3 regions of the Megamonas sp. genome follow, and region 1 is predicted to be linked to each of the others. Evidence: riboswitches for the same ligand, from Rfam matches in the RefSeq annotation. Region 1 holds a riboswitch; each other region holds the start of a gene.
What was found. A riboswitch is a leader RNA that binds a small molecule or an ion and turns the genes downstream of it on or off. The one in region 1 is predicted to bind cobalamin.

Region 1 (8,579 bases):
ACGTTTTTAGTGATTATCAGTACGACAGATGGAACAGTAGTTGATATTAGTATAAGTATAGTATCTACATTGATTGAATTAGCATTATTACCTAGTTTATTTTTAGGAATTAAACGTTTGCATGATTTAGATAAATCGGCTGTATGGATAATTTTATGTGTAATTCCATTGATAAATATGCTATTTTTGGCTTATTTATGTTTAATAAAAGGGACTGATGGTGATAATAAATATGGAAAAGACCCTTTAAGTTTGGATTTATAAGGAGTTTTTTATGAATTTAGAAGAAAAATATTTTTCTACAGAAGGTAGATTAAATCGAAAGCCATTTATTCATTATATAATCTTTTTGATTGTCATATCATTGGCTTTTATAGGGATTATTACTTTATTAGGTTTAGCTAGTGCATTATCTATTGCTATTTTAGGCGAAAATGTAAATGATTTAAATGTTTTATCACAAATAGAAGTAATTCCTATTTTGCTTATTTTAGTAGCTTCTTTAATTTTAATAATATTATTTTTACCACTTAATTTTTTGATGATACGACGTTTGCACGATTTGAATTTTAGCGGTTGGTGGATAATATTTCCTATTGTTTTTCCTTTTGGCTATTTCATTTTTATTTTGTATTTGATTTTGGCTAAAGGAACAAATGGTCCAAATAAATATGGTGAAAATCCTTTAGAATTAACAAAAAGCAGTAATGTTTAAATACATTACTGCTTTTATCATTAGTAGAAACTTTTTATCAAAAAAATAGAGTAGAGAAGACTTTCTACTCTAAAAAATATATAAATTTGTTTGAGTTTGTATTATTCAACTAAATCAAGATTTACTTCTGGATTTACGTCAGCATCATAATCTACATTATCAAAACCAAAGCCAAAGAGATTGTAGAAGTCATTCCAATAACCATCTACATCAGCATATTGAGTTAAGTTTTCAGTAGTTACTTTATCCCAGTATTCAAAAATAGTATTTTGTACATCGTCTCTCATTTCTAAATCATCAATGCGAATACGGTGTTCATCATCTACTTTTGGTTGTGGTTGAGAGAGGTATTCATGCCATAAACGATACATTTGTTCGATAGTACCTTCATGAACATTTTTATCTTTCATTACACGATACATTACCGCCACATATAAAGGAACAATAGGAATAGCAGAACTAGACTGTGTAACTAAAGCTTTATTTACAGAGATAATAGCATTAAAGCCTTCTTGACGTAAAGTTTCAGCTGTTTTATAAAGATGTTGTTTAGCAGCACCGATAGTACCTTCATAATATATTGGGTATGTAATCTTAGAACCAATATAAGAATATGCTACAGTGCAAGCATTTTCAGTTAAAACATCAGCAGCTTTTAAAGCATGCATCCAATCTGCCCAATCTTCGCCACCCATAACTTTAATAGTAGCTTCTACTTCTTCAGGAGTAGCAGGTGGTAAAGTAGCTTCAGTTAATTCATTTGTTTTTAAATTTAAAGTCTTAGCAGTGAAAGGTTCATCAACAGTTTTTAATACGGAAGAATACATAGTTCCATCAGCTGTTGTACGACGAGGAGCAGCTAAGGAATAAACGACCATATCAATTTTGCCTAAATCTTTTTTTATAAGTTCAATAGTTTTTTCTTTAATAGCTTGAGAGAAAGCATCACCATTTATTGTTTTAGCATAATAGCCATCATTTTTTGCAAATTCTTCAAAAGCAGCTGTATTATACCAACCAGCAGTTGCAGTTCTTTTACCATGTGCTGGTTTATCAAAAATAACTCCAATTGTAGAAGCACCGCTCGCGTATGTTGCACAAATACGAGATGCTAAGCCATAACCTGTAGAAGCACCTAATACTAATACACGTTTACCAAGTTCAACCTTTGGCTGACTTTTTACATATTCGATTTGACGGCGTACGTTTTCTTTACAGCCTTCAGGGTGAGAAGTTAAACAGATAAAATCTTTTACTCTTGGCTTGATAATCATAAAATATTCTCCTTTACTTAGTTATCGCTAAGTTTTATATTATATTATTTTAATTAATATATAGGATTATTAATTTGAATAATATTAATATAAATATATATATTATTTATATTATACAACTTAGACTCAATAATAACAAATGATATTTAGATTAAAAATAAATTAAGAAATAATATTTTATTATAATTAATAAATAAAATAATTATTCTCGAGGGGAGAAATAAAAAAAATAGACGCTTACAAGCGTCTATTTTCATGAATTTTTATCAAAAAATCATCTATTAACAATCTTTAATTATTTTCAGTATTATCAACAATAATATCGTTATCAGAAGATTCGACTTCATCATTGATTTTTAAATAAATGGGCGAAAATATACTTGTCTGATATACTGTTATTCTCTTTATTTTAATCAATTCTAACATAGCTAAAAAAGTAGTGATTAATTCAGATTTAGAAATCTTATGCTCACTATATTGAAATACAGTGTTAAAACAAATATTTCCGCCATGTTGTTTAAGCAAAGCCAATAAAGAAATGATTTTATCTTCAATAGTATATTTTTCTCGAGCAACATTAGCTACAAGAGGTTCATTTTCAATTTGGCTTTCTAGCACATTTTGAAATGCTTGCCACAAAAGTTTTACATCAAGCCCTTTAGGTGGCAAATGTTTTGTCGGTAGATTAGAAGCTTCACGAAAAAATCTTTTGCCAGCTTCATCTGCCATTTCACCTAAAATACTGCTGACTTCTTTATAACGACGATATTCTAATAATCGTTCGACTAATTCTTTTCGTGGGTCAACCTCATCAGTATCATCTTCATTTACTTCTTCTACCTTAGTATCAGGTAATAAAATTTTGGATTTGATTTGTAATAATGTGGCTGCCATGACTAAAAACTCACTAGCTACTTCAATATTAAACTCTTTAAATTTAGCAAGATAATCCATATATTGTTCCGTCAATAGAGCAATAGGAATATCATAAATATCAATACGATTTTTTTCAATCAAATGCAATAATAAATCTAATGGCCCTTCAAAGGATTCTAAATGTACCTTATATTGTTCTTGTTGCATAAAAAACTCATTAAATAATAATAGAAATAATAAGATTTAAAATGCTTATAATAAAGTTACTGATAGGGTGAATGATAAAACCCAATATTCCAGTAAAAACAAGAGCGATTAGAATAAAAAAGCTATAACGATTAATTACAGAAGATTGATATTTATAAGCTAATCTACCTGGTAACAGAGAAGATAAGATTTTAGAACCATCAAGTGGTGGAATAGGTACTAAATTAAAAATAGCAAAATTTACATTATAAATAATAATTAATTGTAATACCATAACAAGCCAATGAGGAGCAAAACTATACTTAAAACAAAGAGCAAAAAATATTGAAGCTACAAAAGCTGTGATTAAATTAGCTAATGGTCCTGCTAAGGAAACTTGCATTTCACCTTTACGCCAATCATCAAAATTATTTAAATTAATTGGTACAGGCTTTGCCCAACCTATTTGAGCAAAAAATAACATAATCAATCCAATAGGGTCAATATGAGCTACAGGATTTAAAGTTAATCTGCCATTCATACGAGGAGTGAAATCTCCTAAATTATCAGCAACCTTAGCATGGGCATATTCATGAACAGTCAATGCAATCAACAAACCTGGGATTGCATATATCATATCTGGACCAAAACCAAACATTAAATACCTCCTAAATTTTTAAATAACAAATATAAATAAATTATTGTTTACACAATTTTTCTGCCATTAAAATAGCAACAACAGATTTAGCATCAAAGATTTCACCTTTATTAACTAAATCGACAGCTTCGCTTAGTGGCATTTCTACTAGATTTATAAATTCATCATCATCAGTATGTTGTTTACCTTTTACTAAATCTTGTGCTAAATAAATATAAATCCATTCATTAGAGAAACCAACAGTAGTAGCTAATTTATGAATTTGTGTGTATTTATTAGCAGTATAACCTGTTTCTTCAGATAATTCACGTTTAGCACAAATTAATGGGTCTTCGTCAACACTATCTAATTTGCCAGCAGGAATTTCTAAAGTTACTTTGCCAATAGGATAACGATATTGACGCACTAAAATAATATTACCATTTGGCAATACAGGAATAACAGCAGAAGCACCTTGATGTTTTATCCATTCACGAACAGCTTTATTACCATTTGGTAATTTTACATAATCACGCTTTACATGAAGTAATACCCCATCAAAAATATCTTCGGAAGAAACTTTTTCTTCAATTAAATCTTCATACATGAAAATCCCTCTCTTTATATTATAATATTGATAACAATTATAAATTTTATATTCATAATTATATCATCTATAAAAACAATAAGCTATGAGAAAAATAATATACAAAAGTCTATTGTAAATAGATTTTTTGTGGCTATAATTTTTAAATATTTTTATCAATCCGCCAATAAGTTAACAACTTTACAAAAACTATATATCTTATATAAAGTTTTTAGTAATAATAAAATTAATGAAATTTATTATAAAATAATTGACAAAGATTATCACTAATGATAACATAAAACATAAGTAATAAAATATAGATAGAATAGGTGTCTATACAGACTTAATAGGGAATTCGGTATAAGCCGAAGCGGTCCCGCCACTGTAAAGACGAGCGATTTCACAATTATGTCACTGAGAATAAATTATCTTCTTGGGAAGGCGTGAATAGCTATGACTCTAAGCCAGGAGAACTGCCTATTTAATAATCACCGTTATTACCTGCGAGCGATGGGAAGGCGATTTTGTACGAATATAAATTTGTATAATACTGCCTAATTCTATGGAATTAGGTTTTTTTATTATATTTTATATTTGTATATAATCATATTTAAGTCTGCTTGTTAAAGCAGACTTTTTTGTTAGGGATAAACAAGAAAATAAAGAAAGGAGCTAAAAGATAATCTACTAAAAAAATAAACAAAATATAAAGGAGGCTTTTTATTTTGAAACGATTAATAAATCGTTTAATTCAATTAGTAATTACTTTAATTGGAGTCAGTTTTTTAACATTTTGTTTAACTTATTTATCACCTGGTGATCCAGCCACTATGCTCTTAGAAGCATCAGATACTATTGTTTCTCAAGAAGTAATTGAGCAAACTCGTGAAGAAATGGGACTTAACGATCCATTTCTTGTACAATATGGTAATTGGCTTTTAGGTGTAGTGCAAGGCGATATGGGAATTTCTTATTCAGCTAAAAAACCTGTTATGGAGAAATTAATAGAAGGCTTTGCAGGGACTGTTTTATTAGCATTAACTACAATTATTTTAATTATGGTCATTTCCATTCCTTTGGGAATTTTTTCTGCTACGCATCGCAATAAAATTCCTGATTTTTTAGTGAGAATATTTTCTTTTATTGGTGTATCTATGCCAAGCTTTTGGGTGGGTTTGATTTTATTATATATCTTTGGCTTAAAGCTGGGTCTAGCTCCTATTGCTACAGCAAAGGTCAGTTTTTCAGGTTTAGTATTGCCCGCACTTACTTTAGCTATTTATCAATCAGCGAAATATACTAGACAAGTGCGTACTGTCATTTTAGATGAATTACATCAAGATTATGTAATTGGCGCTAGAGCTAGAGGATTGTCTGAAAAAGCTATTTTATGGAAACATATTTTACCTAACGCCATTTTACCTTTAATAACTTTATTAGGTATGTCCATCGGTTGGTTATTAGGTGGTGTTGCTGTTATTGAAACTGTTTTTTCTTGGCCAGGTATAGGCAAAATGGCAGTTCAAGCGATTACTATGCGTGATTATCCATTAATTGAAGGGATTGTTTTATGGATTGCCACAGTATATACAGTAATTAATTTTTTAGTGGATTTATCTTATAGTTATCTCGATCCAAGAATAAAAAAGGAGAATTAATACAATATGATTTTTAATTTTATAAAACAAAATAAATTATTCTCCATATATTCTTTTTCAGTCATTTTAATAATCTGCATTGCTCTATTAGCACCAGTTTTAGTGCCACATGATCCTTATGAAGCCAATATGTTGAAAGCATTGCAAACGCCAAATAATGAATATTTTTTAGGTACAGATAAATTGGGCAGAGATATTTTTTCACGCATAATCTATGGTATGCAAATATCATTATTTATGACGATTTGCATTGTGATTTTGACAGCAACTATAGGTTCAATCATAGGTATAATTGCTGGTTATTTTGGCGGTAAAATAGAACTTATTTTAATGCGTTTGGCTGATATTATGCTTTCTTTTCCAGGAATTATTCTAGCTATCGCTATAGCTGGCATCATGGGTGGAAGTATTATAAATACGATTTTCGCCTTAGTCGTTGTAAGTTGGGCAAAATATGCTCGCTTAGTACGAAGTTTAGTTATTAAATTAAAAAATAATGATTTTATCATAGCTAGTAAAACTAGTGGAGCAACTACATTTACAATTATGTATCATCATTTACTACCTAATATTTTACCGTTGATAGTGATTACGGGAGCTATGGATATTGGCACTATGATGATGGAAATAGCGGGTCTATCTTTTTTAGGTTTTGGTGCTCAACCACCTACACCAGAATGGGGATTAATGCTCAATGAAGGTCGTCAATATATTCAAACTGCTCCATGGCTGATGATTTATCCAGGGTTAGCTATTTTTATAGTAGTAGCTATATTTAATCTTTGGGGAGATAGTTTACGTGATATTTTAGACCCTAGACAGGATTGATAGATTTTATTGATAAGAAAAGAGGTTAAATATGAAAAGTTTTAGAATGAAAAAATTATGGAAGGCTATTAGTTTAAGTCTATGTGGTATATTGACTGCAGGTATAATAGCTGGTTGTGGCTCTGAAAATACAGTAGATAAAACTACTTTAAAATTTGGAGTTACAAATTTTGCAGATACTTTAGAGCCAACACAAAATTATTTTGGCTGGGTTGTGATGCGTTATGCTATTGGTGAATGTTTGGCAAAATTTGATGAAAAAATGAATGTTCAGCCATGGCTTGCGGAAAGTTGGTCTATTAGTGATAACCATTTAACATGGACTTTTAAAATCCGTGATAATGTAAAATTTTCTAATGGCAATCCAGTAACATCTGAAGCTGTAAAAAAATCTATTGAACGTGCTTTTGCTAAAAATACTCGAGCAAAAACTTTCTTTGAATACACAGAAATGAAGGCTGATGGTCAAAATCTAATAATCACAACAAGCAAACCTCAACCTAATATGCCTGGATTTTTGGCTGACCCATTATTTATTATTGTAGATGTTAGTGCAGAGGAACAAGGTAGAGATTTTGCCAAAGAAGGTCCAATTTGTACTGGTCCATATAAAGTGGAATCTTTTGTAAAAGAAAAGGCTGTAATGGTGAGAAATGAATATTATTGGGATGGTGAAGTTCCATTCGAGCGTGTAGAAATACCATCTATTGATGATCCTAATACTCGTGCTATGGCACTTCAATCTGGTGAAGTTAATTTTGCTGTAAATATCGCAGCTGGAGATATAGATTTATTTAGAAATAATGATAAATTCTATATCGATGAAATTTCTTCATTACGTACAGTACTTGCTCGTATTAATCAAAATGGTATTTTAGGCGATGATAAAGTTCGTGCTGCCTTGATTTCTGCTTGTGATCGAGAAAATTATAATAAAATATTACTAAAAGATACTTTTATCACAGGTAAAGCACCAATACCGCCATCTATGGATTATGGCTTTGATGAGTTGACAGATCCAAATGCATATAATCCAGAAAGAGCTAAGCAATTATTAGCCGAAGCTGGTTGGAATGATAGTAATGGAGATGGTATTTTAGATAAAGATGGCAAGGACTTAAGTCTTGATTTTGTCGTGTATAATAGCCGTGCAGAGCTTCCTTTATACGCTGAAGCTGTACAAGCTGATGCTAAAAAAGTAGGAATTAAGATAAATATAAAAAGTGTAGATTATAACCTTATTGATAAAATGGGTATTGATGGCGATTATGATTTACTTATTTCTAATATTACAACTGCTAATACTGGAGATCCTGAAATTTATTTAAGTTGGTATTGGAAAACTAATGTAAATGGAGATAATCCACAAAATGGTTCTGGATATAGTAATCGTGAATATGATGAGATTTTAAATCAATTATCTGTCGAATTTGATAAAGAAAAACGTCGTCAATTAATTATTGAAGCGCAACAAATCTTATTAAATGATGGTGCAGCATTATTCTTAGGTTATCCACAGACTAATATTATCAGCACCAAAGGCTTAGAGGGTGTAGTTATGTATCCATCGGATTATTATTGGCTTACTAATAAAATAAAACCAGCTAAAGCATAAAAGGGGTAAATTAATGTTACTTGATGTATCTAATTTAACTATTCAATATAACAAAAATATAGAAGCTACAGTTAAAAATATTAATTTTTCTTTGGATAGAGGAGAAATTTTGACCATAGTTGGTGAATCTGGCTGTGGTAAAACTACAGTGATTAGAGCCATATTAGGTTGTTTACCTAATAGCGGAAAGATTATAAATGG
Region 2 (8,579 bases), on a different contig from region 1:
CGACCTATTGTAATTAACATAATAATTTCCTCCTTGAACTTATCTCATTATTAGCAACCAATATCGCGAAGTTTTTTACCTTCCATAAGATTGCTTTCAATTTTTTCAAGAGAAACACCTTTTGTTTCTGGAACAATGTAAATTGTGCAGAAAATGAAGATTACGTTCAAAATACCGTATAACCAGAATGTTTGAGCGGAACCAATACCTTCGAGAAGGGAAAGGAATGTAGCACCGATAATCATGTTGGATACCCAGTTTGTAGTAGTAGAGCAAGCTATACCGAAATCACGGCTTTTAAGAGGTTGAATTTCAGAGCATAAAATCCAGATAACAGGTGCAGCACTCATAGCATAACCAGCGATGGAAAGAATTGTCATACCAACAGCAGTGTAAGAAATCCATTGAGCTGTATTTCCGCCTTCAAACTGCATGAGGCACCAGCCAAGAACGATAAGAGCGAAAGCCATGATACCGAAACCAATTTTAAGTGCGATTTTACGACCAGTTTTATCGATGAACTGCATGGAAATCCAAGTGAAGATAACGAATGTCATACCATCTAAGATAGTAGCAAACATTTGGTCTGTGTGGCTTTCAAAACCAGCAAGACTGAAGATTTTTGGAGCATAATACATGATGATGTTCTGACCAGTGAATTGTTGCATGAACTGTAAGAACATACCAAGGAAAACAACACGACGAACATTTTTGTTTGCTTTGAATAAAGAGAAACCAGCTTGTTTAACTTTTAAGCTATCTGTGATATCTTGGAGTTCTTCATGAGCTTTTTCTTTGTTACCACGAAGAACGTTAAGTACTCTTTGAGCTTCAGTTGTAAAACCTTTAGAAGCGAGCCAACGTGGGCTATCTGGTAATTTAGCAACAGCGATTATTAATAAGAATGCAGGGATACTGATGATACCAAGCATAAGTCTCCAGCTTTCTGTTGGAGCAAGAAGTGTATCAGAGATGAATGCGATAACGATACCGAAGTTAATCATGAGCTGATACATGGAAATCAAACGACCACGATGTTCTTTTTCACTCATTTCAGAAAGATAAAGTGGTGCTACATAAGAAGCAACCCCAATGGAGAAACCTAAGATTATACGAGAGATTAATAAAATTTCATAATTAGGAGCGAATGAAGAACCAAAACAACCAATAATAAATAAGAGACCTGCTGTTAAAATAGATTTTTTACGACCTAATTTAGATGAAATCCATAAAGTAATAATAGAACCAATAGCCGCACCAAACATCATAGAACTTACGATCCATTCTTGCATTTGGCTTGTGAGTGATAATTGGTCTGTAATGAATGGCAATGCACCAGCGATTACCCCAATATCAAGACCAAACAACAAACCAGCCATACCGGCTGCAACAGATACTAATTTGCGCATACGTTTACTTTGTTCAAGCGCTTCAGTGTCAATAGCTGTGGACATGAGATAAAACCTACCTTTTCTTTATTATAAAATTAACAGACAATTATAAATATCATACTAATTTAAACAATTTAATAAAGTTGTATGATATGTTGACAAGAAGAATTGTACTATAGTTTTTTTTATTTGACAAGTGCTTATTGCAAATAATTTTAAATTTTTTTGAATTTTTTTATTTAGGAAAAAGATTAATAAAAAATAATTTCCTTTATATAGATAAAGATTACTATAAAAATTATTTATATAGTGTAATTGTTAGAAAGATTGAAAAAATTTTTATAAATTTTATGTTTTTGCCTATTGAAATTTGTATAACATACATGCTATAATAAGACCATGTTGTATGACAATTATATATTATAATTTTCAAATAAATGGTAATATTAAATATACAACAGTTATAATAGAATTATTTGCAAGTAATAATATAAGTTATATTTTTAAAGAAAGAAGTTGTTTTTTATGAAAAAATTACAAGACTACAAATTTTGGTTTATCGTAGGTAGCCAGTTCTTATATGGCCCAGAAGCTTTAAAAGCTGTTGAAGAAGACGCAAAAAAAATGGTAGAAGGTTTAAATGCTTCTGGCAAACTTCCTGCAAAAATTGAATTTAAAGCTGTAGGTACTACTGCTGAAGTAATTGACAGATTTGTAATGGATGCAAACTATGATGATACTTGTGCTGGTATTATCACATGGATGCATACTTTCTCCCCATCTAAAATGTGGATTAGAGGTCTTAAAAAATTACAAAAACCATATCTTCACCTTCATACACAATATAATAGAGAAATTCCAAATGAAGAAATCGATATGGATTTCATGAACTTAAATCAGTCTGCACATGGTGACCGTGAACATGGTTTCATTGGTACTCGTATGCGTCTTGCTCGTAAAATTGTTGTTGGCTATTGGGAAACAGAAGCTGTTCAAAACAAAATCGCAACTTGGATGCGTACTGCAATTGGCGTAATCGCTAGTGCTGATTTAAAAGTTATTCGCTTTGGCGATAACATGAGAAATGTTGCTGTTACTGAAGGCGATAAAGTAGAAGCAGAAATCAAATTTGGTTGGTCTGTAAATACTCATGCAGTAGGAGATTTAGTACAGTACATCAACGCAGTAACTGAAGAACAAATTGATGCTCAAGTTGCTGAATATCAAACTAAATATGAAATGAATACAGATAATATTGCATCTGTACGTTATCAAGCAAAAGTTGAAGTTGCTATCAAAAAATTCTTAGAAGATAACAAAGCAGATGGTTTTGTAAATACATTTGAAGACCTTTATGGTATGGATCAACTTCCAGGTCTTGCAACTCAAGATTTAACTGGTCAAGGATATGGTTTCGGTCCAGAAGGCGATTGGAAAATTGCTTGCCTCACTGCAGTTATGAAAACTATGGCACAGGGCATTGATAAAGGTACTGCTTTAATGGAAGACTACACTTATCATTTCGGTAAAGATGGCGAAGATAGCTATAACCTTGGTGCACATATGCTTGAAGTTTGCCCTAGCGTTGCAGAAGGAACTCCAAAAATTGAAGTTCATGAACTTGGAATTGGTGGCAAAGATGCTCCAGCTCGTCTTGTATTTGAAGGTAAAGCAGGCAGTGCTATTGTAGCTACTCTTGTAGATATGGGTGGTAGAATGCGTCTTATCGTTAACGATGTAGAATGCGTAAAACCTATTATGCCAATGCCAAATCTTCCTGTAGCTCGCGTAATGTGGAAACCAATGCCAAGCCTTGAAGAAGCTGGTGAAGCTTGGATTTTAGCAGGTGGTGCACATCATAGCGTTATCAGCTACACTGTAACTGCTGAACAACTTCGCGATTGGGCTAATATGATGGGTATTGAATTCGTTCATATCACTAAAGATTTAGATATGGATAAATTTAAAGATCAGCTCATGCTTTCCGACATTATGTGGAAATTAAAATAATTTGTTAACTCTCTCTCTTTCCCCCATAACTTTATATATTTTCCCTTAACTGAGGGGGAAAGAATATTTTTTAAAACAACAGCGTATAACTATTATAGTTATACGCTGTTTTTGCTTATTATGTCAGATATAGTTGTAGCAGAAATAGTTTCGTTAGAGATTAAAGCATGAATTAATACGTGATATTTTGGTAATTTATCTAAGCCCCAAAGTAATTTTATATTAAATATATCTTCCATTACTTTTCCTAAATCTACGCCAAAAGAATCAAGAGAATGACGCATTTTATCTGGTTTTTTACAAGGCTGATTAACAGTTCTACTGCATTTGCAACAGTAACTACAGCCACCAGAAGATAGAGAAATTGTATTATCATTTTCTAAATTTAGTAGAGCAGTAGCTATTTCATTTTTTAGTTTGCGCAAAGTTTTGCGAGTAAATGTACTAATTTCTTCTTTAGTAGTTAAGCTATTTATAGTATCTTCACTGTAATTTATTTGTACAGCTACTAAATAAATAGATTTATATTGGCTCAAATAAGTTTTAGGATTAAAGCTAAGTGGTGGACAAGACCATTTATGTTTATAATTATTACATTGTTGGCAATAAGTCAAAAATTTGTCTATGTCTTGATAATTAGAAATAAAATCCTGCATATCATGATGGGCGACTTGAACTTTTGTAGTAAACATAAAAGCACTTCCTTAATTGTTAAGTTTTTTGATTTTAGGTTTGACAGCTATATTTGATAAGCTTATTATTAGTATGAATAAATTATAATACAAGAAGTGAGATTTTTATAGGAGGTCTTTTCATGGACTTATTGATGCAAGGTGTAGAGTATTTTCATAAGGGCGGATTAGTAATGTACATATTATTAATATGCTCAATCTTTATTATCACTATTGGTATAGAACGCTTATTATATTTTATGAAAGCTGATTCGGGAAGAGCTTTTGCACAAAATTTTTATAAATTGATGATTAATAATAAAATTGAAGAGGCTAGAAATTTAGCACAAAATAGCAAGGGGGATTTAGCTTCTTTAGTCGATTTTGCTTTCAATAAAATGCAAAATAAAAATATCAATTTGATGATGTTGTTGGAAGTTCAATCAGGGATAAGTATTTCTAAATTTAGAGAAAGACTTTATTATTTAAATGTAATTGTTACTATGGCTCCTTTATTAGGTTTATTGGGGACAATAATTGGTATGATTTCAGCTTTTAGCGTATTTAATTTAGAAGAAGGTCAAGCTATTGCTATCACTGGGGGTGTAGGTGAAGCATTAATCGCAACAGCTACAGGACTTTGTGTAGCTATTGTTTCTTTGGCTATTCATGCATATTTTGTGCAGAGAATAGACCGTATCGTAACTGATATGGAACAGGCTTTTTCACTAATTGAAGGTTATATAACTAGAGGTGAATGACAATGCGTTTAAAAGATAGAAGAGCGTTTTCTAAGCCTGAGGTCATGATTATACCAATGATTGATATTATGTTTTTCTTATTGGTATTTTTTATGCTCAGCACACTGTACATGGTGGATTTAAAAACTATTCCTGTAAATATGCCTAAAGTGCAAAATGCCCAAAGTCAAACAAATGTTAATTATTTAGTTACGATGAAAGCTGATGGCACTTTGTATTTAGAAAATAAATTGATAGATGAAGATACATTACTTCAAGGTGCAAAAGAAAAATATGAAGAAAATAATAATTTTGCTGTAGTTATTCGTGCTGATGAAAGCATTGATTATGGTAAAATAATGGCTTTATTAGATAAATTCAAGGCTATTGGTATAACTAAATTTGGTTTAGCGACAGAAACGATAGTACAAAAGTCGCAATAATGACTTGACATATTTATTACTAAATGTTATGGTAAAAATAGAATTAATTTTTTAATTAATTTTATTTATAATTTATATTGAGTGGAATAGGTGTCCCTAGGACTTAATAGATAAAGTAGTAAAAGCTACTACGGTCCCGCCGCTGTGAAAGTGAGCAACTTCAAAAATATGTCACTGAGATTTTCTTGGGAAGGCTTGAAGAAGCGATGAACTTGAGTCAGAAGAACTGCCTATTTGTCAATCACCGTTATGACCTGCGAGAGATAGGTAGGAGATTTATTACAGTATAAGGCTATCTCTACATCGGTATAATTCCATGTAGAGATTTTTTATACTAGAAATGAACCTTTGAGCGCGCAGAAGGTTCATTTTTTTTATGACTTTTAACCTAGCTTAAAAGAAAATTGTAGGATAAAGGGGATAACTCAGCTAAGAGAGGAAAGAACAATATGAAAGCTAAATGGAAAAAAATTTTAATGGCATCTATGGCATGTGTAGCCTTAACAGGCGTATCTGCAACATCTTTTGCTTCTGGTTATGAGTTGAGCTCTGAAGTAAAGACTGCAACTCCAGCTTTATTAAAAGCAACAGAAATTGGTTTACGTACTTATAATACAACAGATGAACAGCTAATGAAGGCACCAAATAAAGATGCTATTGTAGTGATGAGTTTTGGTACTACTTTTAAAGATACTCGTGCAAAAACAATTGAAGCAACTGTAGATGAAATTCAAAAAGCACATCCAAATACTAAAGTGGTATTAGCATTTACTTCACATATTATTATTGACCGCATTAAAGCTAAAGAAGGTATTAATATTCCAACTCCAGAAGAAGCTTTGGCACAACTAAAAGCTGAAGGCTATAATCGCATTGCACTCACTTCTTTAGATGTTATTCCTGGTATTGAATATACTTATAAAACAGCTGTTTATGATATTTACAAAACTCAATTTAAGAAAATGACTATTGGTACACCTCTTATGTATTGGATGGGACAAGAAAATCAAAGAGATGATGTAGAAGATGCTATGAAAGCACTTGAATCTCAAATGCCTAAATTAGGTAAAAAAGATGCAGTACTTGTTATGGCTCATGGTACACCAGATCCATCAAATGCATATTATGCTGTAATGCAAGATCGTTTAAATAAACTTTATGATGGCAAAGTTTTGATTTATACAGTTGAAGGTAATCCAAGATTAGAAGATGTCATTGAAGAGTTAAAAGCTAAGAAAATCAAAAATGTAACTTTAATGCCACTTATGATGGTAGCAGGTGACCATGCTAATAATGATATGGCAGGAGAAGAAGAAGATTCACATAAATCTATTTTAGAAAAAGAAGGTTTCAAAGTGGATACTTATCTTCACGGTTTAGGTGAAAATGAAAATGTTCGCCAATTATTTGTGGATAGAGCAAATGAAGCTTTTGATGCATTGCAAGCAGATAAATAAGCTGTGTGGCCTAAGCTTGACGCTTTTATATGGCAAGTGTAAAATAAACAAGAGCATTATTTTATTAAGTAATTTAGTTTCTACTAAAATATGCAAAATGTAATACAGTAAGGTATGTGGCAAATTTTGTCACATACCTTTTTATGCAGGAGGATTTTTAATCATGGCAGGAACTTTTTATGGTATTGGTGTAGGTCCTGGAGACCCAGAATTATTGACAATGAAAGCTATTAAAGCTATTGAAAAAGCTGATGTACTCATTGCACCAAAAACAGAAAAAAAAGATGGTAGCGTAGCTTTAAGCATAGCTAAACCTTATTTAAAAGATGATATTGAAATTGTATATCAAGTTTTTCCAATGGTAGTTAATTTTGAAACTACTGATGCATGGCAGAAAAATAAAGAAGAAATTTTAGCTTTATTACAAGCTGGAAAAAATGTAGTATTTTTAACATTAGGCGATCCAATGTTTTACAGTACATATATTTATGTATATCGTCTTTTAGCAAAAGAAAAAGATATAAATATTGAAACTATCCCAGGTGTGCCAGCATTTTGTGCGATTGGTAGTAAATTAGGTTATCCTTTAGTTGAAGGCAATGATATCATCAGTGTAATTCCAGCAACTGCTGATAAAGAAACTATTGATAAAGCTTTAGCTGTTTCTAATAATGTGGTAATGATGAAAGTTTATAAAAATTATCCTGAAGTAGTAGATGCTTTAGCTGAAAATGATATGGTGGATAATGCTGTACTTGTAAGCCGTTGTGGTCTTCCAGATGAAGAAATTATAAATGATTTACAAGCTCAAAAAGATAAAAAATTAAATTATTTATCAACTATTTTGACTAGAAGGAGTAAAGGTATTTAATTGCCTTAGATAATGTTACTATGAAAAAATTAAATGGTTTGTTTTGTATATTAGCTTTAGTAATATGTTTTTCAGTAATATTAGTTGGTTGTGGTAGTCAAACAGAGGAAAAAAATGCTTCGAGTGGAACTGATAGTTATTTAACTATTACAGATGATGCTGATAGACAAGTAGTTTTGACGAAAAAACCAGAGAGAATAGTACCATTATCAGCATCTTTTTTAGAGCCACTTCATGCTGTTGATGGAAAAATAGTGGCTAGGGTATCAGCAAAAACAGGTATTCCCAAAGAAGATGAAAATCTACCACAAGTAGGAAATGTCTATAATATTAATATTGAGAAAGTAATAGAAGCTCAACCAGATTTAGTAATTGCTTATAAGGGTATGAATGATAAATTTGTATCTACGTTTGAAGAAAATGGTATTCCTGTAGTTGTTCTTGAAATGCGTACGTATGACCAAGTAAAACATACTGTAGATGTTTTAGGGCAGATTGCAGGAAATCCAGATAAAGCAAAAACTTTGATACAAGATATGGATAATAAAATAGCAGAAATAAAAGACAAATTGCCAAATGAACATAAACGTATAGCAATACTACATAGTACAGCTCAAAATGTAACTGTACAGTTAGAAGGTAGTATTGCAGGTTCAACGGCAGAGATTTTGGAATTTGAAAATATTGCTAAGGGATTGACTCCATTAGAAAGCAATCCAACTTCTGCGCCATATAGTTTGGAAACATTAGTATCAGCAAATCCAGATGTTATCTTTGTTACAAGTATGGGAAAACTAGAAACTATAAAGAAATCTATGATGGAGAATGTAGAAAATAATCCAGCATGGCAGACTCTTCCAGCAGTAAAAGAAAAGAAAGTATATTTCTTGCCACAGGAATTATTTTTACTAAGTCCAGGCATTCATTATCCAGAAGCGGTTGAAACTATGGCTAAGCTTGTTTATCCAGATAAATTTAATTGATGGTGAATTGATA
Region 3 (8,579 bases), on a different contig from region 1:
TCCCAAATAATATTATCAGGACGAATTTTTGCCTTGCACATTGTCAAAATGCGAATTTCTTCTTTTGTCATTGGCACTTTATCGCGAATAAATTCTTCATCTGCTATTCCTGGTAAATTCAAATATGCACCAACTTTCTATTCATAATTTATTTTATATTAACCTTCAACTATCATCACACAATGACTCGCACATGCTTTTGTCTGTGCTTCATCTAAAGATAAGCTGACTATCTTTTCATCAGGATAAGAAAGTCTAGAACAAATATATGCTCTCGCATTTTTATCCCAACCTCTTGCAATCAAATATGTGGCTATAGCATTAGAATTAAATTTATTATCTGTGAGCATACCGATTATGCGACCTGGATAATATTTTAAGTCTTCATCACTTGGCACACGTCCATGAAAACTAAGTAGACTAGCGTCTTGCCATGGAAGTGCTATCTTGGCAAAAGCTGTTTGCATGGAACTTAGCCCTGGAATTACTTTTATATTTTCTAAAGGAAAATTCTTGCGCAAAGCACTTAACAAAGAATAATATCCTGGATCGCCAGATACCATCACTACTACATCATTATCATTTAATTCAACTTTTATAAAATCCATCACAGCAGTGATATCTGCTTTTATGGCAAAAGTTTTTTGACCTTGATGAGAAAATTCATTTAATGCTCTTGTTCCCCCAACTAAAACTTTTGCTTCATTTATAGCTTGCATAGCCATAGGAATGACATATTCTTTCGCCCCTGGACCAATTCCAGCCACAATTATTTTATGTTCCAACCTAATCTACCACCTATTTCTCTTGCATTATCGTCCATGCCCAAAATTTCACCTTTCAAAGTAACCATCACAGTTCCTACTTTGAAAGCATTAAATACATGTTGTTCACTGCGAAGACTAGCTCTTTTAGCTAATAAATCATAAAAACCTTTTTCTACCAATCCATATCTTTCAATAATTGGCATAGCTGCTTCTGTTGTCTTCACTTTAAAAATTTCTTCTATGCCTTTTTTACCCATACCTAAAAGAGCAGCATAAGAAGCTAATATTTCCAAGCGAGCATCAGCTATTTTACTATGTGTATAGAAAATTCCTCCAGCTACTTTTACCAATTTACCTAAATGACCAAATAAAAGCACTGATTTAATTCCTTCATCAGCAGCAAATTCCAACATATGACCGATAAAATTACTTGTCTGTACCATAGCTTTTGCTGGAAGATTTAATTTACTAGCGATATTTTCACCAATTTTCCCAGGAACAAAAATAATATCATCAAATCCATTTGCTTTGGCTACAGAAATCTGCGGTGTAAGTGAATTTTTAAAGCCTTCTTCAGACATTGGACGCACCACGCCAGTAGTGCCAATTATAGAAATACCACCTTCTATACCTAATATAGGATTAAGCGTTTTTTTCGCTAGTTCCACTCCTTTAGGAATAGATATCGTAATATCACAGCCATAAGCTTCTGGCAACAATTCACGAACGACTTTCGTCATCATTTTTCGTGGCCCTGGATTTATTGCCGGCTCTCCTGGTGGAATAGACAAACCTGCCTCTGTAACTTTTCCAATACCTAAGCCAGCATAAAAATTGATTTTATCATCATCTTTATTTATTTTTACTTCCGTAAATACAGAAGCTCCATGTGTGATATCTGGGTCATCACCAGCATCTTTTATGACTTCTGCTCTTGCTCCAGTTGATGTAAGCTCTACATTTTTAATGGGAATATGCAATAATTCTCCACTTAGAGCATATAATTCAATCTCTTGAACGACATTTCCCTGTAAAGCAAGTATAGCAGCTTTTGTACCAGCAGCTGCACAAGAACCTGTTGTATAGCCACTTTTCATTTCTTTACGCATAAAAAAATCTCCCTTTGGGCAGGGAGATAGACTTATCCCGTATTTCTACGAAAAATTCTCCACCTGCCCATCTCTCGTGAGTCTGAAAAATATATCATCTATAAATTTCACGGTGTTTTTCCAATAGGCAAGTCTCCTGACTTAGGTTCCTCGCTGATTTTCGCCTTCCCAAAATAAATTATTTCAGTGACATAATTAAAAATAGCTCCCCTTACAGTGGCGGGACCGTACTGGCTCTTCCAGTTTCCTTATTAAGCTTACGCACCTATCTCTATTTAATTTAATATATTATATTATAGGCATTATCCATTAATACTGCAAATCAAATTATTATTTCTTCAATATCTTTTCCACTAAATTTTTATCTAAATCAGGTAAATAAATAATTTCTTTTGCCAATGTTTCATGTTTATTTATCATTTTTTCCATGAAAACCATATCATACCAACAATTTTGCTTATAACCACATTTTGTAAAATGAGCTATTTTCTTATAATTAAATTTTTCATGGAAAGCTATACTTTGCGGATTGGGATAGGTTATGCTTGCTACTAAATTAGTTATATTTTGCAATTTTAAAATCGCTTCTAATTTCGTATATAAAATTTCTCCTATTTTTCTACCTTGATATTTTTCATTAATATAAATAGAAGTTTCTACACACCAATTATAAGCTTGTCGTTCCCTAAAAGTAGAAGCATATGTATAACCTACTATTTCATCACCAATACAAGCTAAAATATAAGGAAATTTCGACATTATTTTTGTTATACGCTGTTTAAATTCGTCAATTATTGGCACTTCATATTCAAAAGTGATATTTGTATTTTTTACATAGGGAGCATAAATTTCTACTAATTTTTCTGCATCATCTATTTTGGCTAAACGAAAAATTATTTTTTCATTGTTCTTCATTAAAATCTCTCCTCAATGACTAAATTTTTACTTAAAATCTATACAAATATTTATACTAAATAATTCTAGTCAAAATTTATATTGAGTCAAATAAAAATTTAATCATTATTGATATTCATTCTTGACACCATATACCCCATAGGGTATACTAAAGACGTAAAGATAATACCCCTATGGGTATATAATTATTTTAGAAAAGAGGCGTACATATGGCTACTACTTCTAATTTATCTATTGATAATAATAATCACAAACAAAAAGCATATTCAATCAATATCCATTGTGCTAATTGTGCTGCCAAAATCGAACGAAAAATCAACGAATTATCTAATGTAGATAACGCTACTATTTCTATTTTGACTAAACAATTAACTTTAACAGCTAAAAATCCTGATGAATTATTACCTACTATTCAAAAAATAGCAGACAAAATTGAACCTGGCACTATAATCTCTCAACTTGAAGAAAATGCTTCTAATTATAAAGAAAAAATCTATCTAATCGAAAATCTAGATTGTGCTAACTGTGGTGCTAAAATCGAAAAAAAATTAAACGAATTACCTGAAATTAAATCTGCTCAATTGACATTTGCTACTAAAAAATTAAAAATAGTAGCTCAAAATCCTGATGCACTTCTACCTCAAATAAATAAAATAGCTAATTCCATTGAAAATGGTGTAAAAATCATAAATGCTGATGAAGCTTCTTCAAAATCTCATCAAAATACAAAAAAATTTTTTGATGAAAAAACCATTGATATTATTGAAATTGTATTTGGTGCTATTTTATTTATCATTGGCGAATTTACCTCTCTTGTACCTGACCAATATACACTTTATCTGTATATCGTAGCTTATTTAATTTTAGGTTTCCATGTACTAAAAACTGCCATCACCAATTTATTTCATGGAAACGTTTTTGATGAAAACTTTCTCATGAGTATCGCAACTTTGGGAGCATTTGCTATCAAAGAATATCCTGAAGCTGTCGGTGTTATGCTCTTTTATCGCATTGGCGAATATTTTGAAGAACGTGCTACAGAAAAAAGTCGCAGTCAAATTATGGATGCTGTTGATTTACGACCTGAAACAGTAAATCTTCTCCATAGTGATAAAATGTCTGTTATTTCTGCTCATGAAGCCAAGGTTGGCGATATTTTATTAGTTCGTGCTGGTGATAGAATTCCTGTTGATGGCATTGTCATTGAAGGAGAAAGTCGTTTGGATACATCACCTGTTACTGGCGAACCTATTCCAATAAAAATTGCCCCAAATAGCTCTATCACTTCTGGTTGTTTGAATATTTCCGGCGCTATCAAAATGAAAGTAGAAAAACCTTTATCTGAATCTATGGTTTCACGCATTTTACAAGCTGTAGAAAATGCAGCTGCCAACAAACCTAAAATAGATAAATTCATCACTCGTTTTGCTAGAATTTATACTCCTATTGTCGTTTTAGTAGCTACGCTTACAGCTATCATTCCTTCATTGATTACAGGTGATTGGGAACATTGGATTTATACAGCTTTAACTTTTTTAGTAATTAGTTGTCCTTGTGCTTTAGTATTAAGTGTGCCACTTGCTTTCTTTTCTGGTATCGGTAGCGGTTCCAAACAAGGAATTTTATTTAAAGGTGGTCTAGCTTTAGAAGCTCTAAAAAATATAAAAACTATTGTCATGGATAAAACAGGTACACTGACTCATGGTAATTTCACAGTTAAAACTATAAATCCTACAAACAATTACACAAAAGAAGAATTGCTTTCTCTTTGTGCTAGTTGTGAAAAAATTTCTTCTCACCCTATTGCTATCAGCATTATCAATGAAGCCACTAAACAAAAACTCAATTTAAAAACTACTACTGATAATCAAGAAATTGCTGGTGAAGGTATAATCTGCACTATTGACAAGCAAAAAATTTATTGTGGTAATAAACGCTTAATGCAACGATTTAATATTGCTTTACCTGATGATTTGCTTATTAATGCTGGTACAGAAATATTTATTGGTATAGATGATAAATATGCTGGCTCTATTGTTATTGATGATACTATCAAAGATGATGCAAAATCCACTATCGCTAAATTAAAAAACTTAGGTTTAACTACAGCTATGCTCACAGGTGATAATGAACATAGTGCTTATGCTGTAGCTAATGAAGTAGGCATTGATAAAGTTCATGCTAAACTTTTACCTGAAGATAAATTAAAAAAATTATCCTCACTTAGACAAGAACATGGTAATGTATTTTTTGTCGGCGATGGTATAAACGACGCTCCTATTCTCGCCGGTGCTGATGTTGGCGCTGCTATGGGTAGTGGTGCTGATGCCGCCATTGAAGCTGCTGATGTAGTATTTATGAATTCTAAAGTTCATTCTATTTTCCAAGCAATAAATATTTCTCGCGATACCATTCGCATAGCATGGCAAAATGTAGTCTTTGCCTTAGGTGTAAAAATACTCATCATGATACTCGGTCTTATGGGATTTGCTTCCATGTGGGCAGCAGTTTTCGCTGATACTGGCGTAGCTATGATTTGTATTTTAAACTCCATTCGCATTCTCTATAAAAACTATTAATAGCTTCTAACTTTTAATAATCTGTTCATTTTCTTTTTTAGATGAACAGATTATTTTTTATATTTACGAAAATTTCTTGGAGTACATCCATTATATTTTTTAAAAAGTTCTGCATAATAACTTCCACTATTAAATCCACATTCTAATGCAACTTCTGTAATTGATAAATCTTCATTCTTTAATAAAATCTTACTTTTTTCTAATCTATATAAATTAACAAAATCATTTGGTGTTTTATTTACATATCGCTTAAAAAGTTCATAACACTTACTTTTACCTACATTTCCAGATTTTGCAATATCTTGTAAAATTATTGCTTTTTTATAATTTTGATAAATAAATATTACCATCTGTTTAAATATGTTCACATCATCAGAAGTATCATCTTTTATTAAGTTTAAATTTTTATCATTATCTATTAAATTATATATTTGATACCATAAATCATATACTAAAGACAACAATTTCCATTCTTTTGCTCTACAAGATTTTTCCTGCCAATCTATTAATGCAAATAATATTCTATCTAATTGTTTTCCTTCATTATTTTTCAAACACCATGCCAATAGTCCATTATTCTCAATAATAGGAATTACATATTCTCGATACATAGCTTTATTAATTGTTAATACTGAAGGATTTACCATTAAACAAATAAATTTACAATCATCATGATTATATTCATAACCATAATGTATCTGCTTTGAATTTACAATTAAAATATCATCTTTTATTAAATGAAAAATTTCTCCATTTATATAAAAATTCATTGAACCTGATAAAATTTTTATAATTTCTATATCATCATGCCAATGACATAAAGCTCTTTTATTTTCATATTGTATTAATTCTCTTATCTTTATAGATATTGGCAATAATAAATTTTCATATTCTACTACTTCTAAATTATTTTCTATTATATGCATAAAACTCATCCTCAGCAGATTATTGTTATAAAAAACTCGATCAATATTGATAGTATTATCCCCTATTATATATTATTATGACTCTATAATTAATTATTTTAGGAGGTTTTATCATGCTAGCTGATTATCATATGCACACTGAATTTAGTGATGACTCTACTTGCCCTATGGAAAAAGCTATCCAAACAGCAATAGCGAAAAATCTTGATGAAATCTGTTTTACTGAACATATTGATTATGGTGTAAAAACAGATTTAAATTGTGATTGTCAAAAATACCTTGAAAAATTTACATATTATCAAAAATTATTTTCTCCCCAAATAAAACTAAAATTTGGCATGGAATTCGGTATGCAAACACATACTATCAATCAATTTGCCAAAACATTTGCTAGTTATCCCTTTGATTTTATAATACTTTCTTGTCATCAAGTCGATAATCTTGAATTTTGGAACCAAGCTTTTCAACAAGGAAAAACACAACAAGAATATAATGAACTTTATTACCAAGAAATTTTAAAAGTAATCCAGCAATATAAAGATTATTGTATTCTCGGTCATTTAGATATGATTAATCGTTACGACCAAAAAGGAATTTATCCTTTCAATAAAGTCTTTGACCTTGTAAATGAGATTTTAAAACAAGTCATAAATGATCATAAAGGCATTGAAATTAATACTTCTTGTTATCGTTATGGTCTAAAAGATTTAACGCCTTCCGTTGAAATTTTAAAACTCTATAAAAAATTAGGTGGCGATATTATAACTATTGGTTCTGACGGTCATGATGTTGACCAATATGGCTTTAAAATCCAAGAGACTAAACAAATATTAAAAGATTTAGGATTTAAATATATCTATACATTTGACAAAATGAAACCTATCGCTCATACAATTTAATAATTAAAATAAAAAAACTAGATGCAGTTCAAAACTACATCTAGTTTTTTATTATTTTCTAGCACATTCATTATCTAAATTAAGCATAATTTTAAGACCATGGTCTAATGTCGGCAATAAATATTCTAAGCATTCTCTTACAGCTTTAGGACTTCCCGGCAAATTAATAATCAAAGATTTTTTTCTAATGCCTGAAGTTGCTCGACTCAACATAGCTCTTGGTGTAATTTTTAAACTATACATTCGCATAGCTTCAGAAATTCCTGGTGTTTCTTTTTCAATTACATCTTTTGTCGCTTCAGGTGTATTATCTCTTGGTGAGAAACCTGTACCACCTGTTGTCAAAATCAAAGGAATTTCTTTATCCGCAAGCTCTATCATTTTGTCTGCCAATAAAGCTCTATCATCTGGCAAAATTTCCATGGATACTACTTTATAATCAGACTCTTCTACAATCTGCTTTATACATGGACCACTTAAATCTTCACGAAGACCTTTTGCACCTTTATCACTTGCAGTGATTATCGCTACTTCAAACATTTCATTCACCTTCTCAAGCTTCTACAAAAATCGTATCTTGTGCTTTAATTTCTCCACCATTTAATACAATCGCAAACACACCTTCATTAGGCATGATACATTCACCTGTTTGCTTTTGAATATTGCAACCTAAATGGCATTTTTTACCTATTTGAGTGATTTCCAATAAAATATCATTTACTTTTAATCTTGTACCAATCGACAAATTTTTTAAATCAATACCTTCAACTAAAAGATTTTCGCCAAATGCACCAGCAGGAACTTTGAAATTATATTTTTCTTCAAAAGCTCTCACAGCTTCCACTGCTAATAAACTTATCTGACGATGCCATTTTCCAGCATGGGCATCATGCTCTAAACCAAAATCCTTTATCATTAAGCCCTTATCTACAGCAGTTTTTAAAGTACCTTTTTGTTCACTGATACATACAGCTAAAATTTTTCCCATCAATTAAAATCTATACTCCTTATTATTTTTCATAATCATAAACGCCAGATTTTCCGCCTTCTTTATGCAATAGACGTATATCTGATATTTCCATACTTTTATCTATAGCCTTGCACATATCATAAATCGTCAATAAAGTAACTGATACAGCATGGAGTGCTTCCATCTCAACGCCAGTCTTACCATTGACTTTTGTTGTCGCAATAGCTTTTATCATATAATTGTCTTCGTCTAATTCAAAATCAATCGTAATTTTTGTAATAAATAATGGATGACAAAGCGGTATCATATCACTTGTTTTTTTCGCTGCCATAATACCAGCTATCCTAGCAACAGCTAATACATCACCTTTTTTATTAGTCTGTTCTTTGATTGAACGAAAAACTTCTTGATTTA

Region 2: linked by a shared signal. The riboswitch ahead of AC5LAX_RS10785 (sirohydrochlorin cobaltochelatase) and the one ahead of nikB (nickel ABC transporter permease) in region 1 are both predicted to bind cobalamin.
Region 3: linked by a shared signal. The riboswitch ahead of cbiD (cobalt-precorrin-5B (C(1))-methyltransferase CbiD) and the one ahead of nikB (nickel ABC transporter permease) in region 1 are both predicted to bind cobalamin.

Annotation. Positions count from the first base shown of each region.
Region 1 is NZ_CFQVBI010000065.1:92,644-101,222, reverse strand. Features, by position in the region: gene AC5LAX_RS09340 (DUF805 domain-containing protein) at 1-264, shown strand, start outside; gene AC5LAX_RS09335 (DUF805 domain-containing protein) at 275-715, shown strand; gene fabV (enoyl-ACP reductase FabV) at 817-1,989, opposite strand; gene AC5LAX_RS09325 (segregation and condensation protein A) at 2,281-3,072, opposite strand; gene AC5LAX_RS09320 (site-2 protease family protein) at 3,083-3,709, opposite strand; gene AC5LAX_RS09315 (NUDIX domain-containing protein) at 3,750-4,295, opposite strand; cobalamin riboswitch at 4,588-4,772, shown strand; gene nikB (nickel ABC transporter permease) at 5,003-5,935, shown strand; gene nikC (nickel transporter permease) at 5,942-6,763, shown strand; gene AC5LAX_RS09300 (ABC transporter substrate-binding protein) at 6,810-8,378, shown strand; gene AC5LAX_RS09295 (ABC transporter ATP-binding protein) at 8,392-8,579, shown strand, end outside.
Region 2 is NZ_CFQVBI010000072.1:29,888-38,466, reverse strand. Features, by position in the region: gene AC5LAX_RS10815 (cytidylate kinase-like family protein) at 1-20, opposite strand, end outside; gene AC5LAX_RS10810 (sugar porter family MFS transporter) at 51-1,454, opposite strand; gene araA (L-arabinose isomerase) at 1,917-3,401, shown strand; gene AC5LAX_RS10800 (DUF2284 domain-containing protein) at 3,500-4,093, opposite strand; gene AC5LAX_RS10795 (MotA/TolQ/ExbB proton channel family protein) at 4,216-4,833, shown strand; gene AC5LAX_RS10790 (ExbD/TolR family protein) at 4,836-5,255, shown strand; cobalamin riboswitch at 5,327-5,503, shown strand; gene AC5LAX_RS10785 (sirohydrochlorin cobaltochelatase) at 5,705-6,712, shown strand; gene cobI (precorrin-2 C(20)-methyltransferase) at 6,876-7,583, shown strand; gene AC5LAX_RS10775 (ABC transporter substrate-binding protein) at 7,604-8,566, shown strand; gene AC5LAX_RS10770 (FecCD family ABC transporter permease) at 8,579-8,579, shown strand, end outside.
Region 3 is NZ_CFQVBI010000078.1:26,360-34,938, forward strand. Features, by position in the region: gene cbiT (precorrin-6Y C5,15-methyltransferase (decarboxylating) subunit CbiT) at 1-122, opposite strand, end outside; gene cbiE (precorrin-6y C5,15-methyltransferase (decarboxylating) subunit CbiE) at 159-785, opposite strand; gene cbiD (cobalt-precorrin-5B (C(1))-methyltransferase CbiD) at 770-1,876, opposite strand; cobalamin riboswitch at 1,986-2,160, opposite strand; gene AC5LAX_RS11625 (GNAT family N-acetyltransferase) at 2,207-2,791, opposite strand; gene AC5LAX_RS11630 (heavy metal translocating P-type ATPase) at 3,001-5,370, shown strand; gene AC5LAX_RS11635 (AraC family transcriptional regulator) at 5,421-6,296, opposite strand; gene AC5LAX_RS11640 (histidinol-phosphatase HisJ family protein) at 6,410-7,195, shown strand; gene AC5LAX_RS11645 (MogA/MoaB family molybdenum cofactor biosynthesis protein) at 7,247-7,735, opposite strand; gene AC5LAX_RS11650 (MOSC domain-containing protein) at 7,749-8,183, opposite strand; gene moaC (cyclic pyranopterin monophosphate synthase MoaC) at 8,206-8,579, opposite strand, start outside.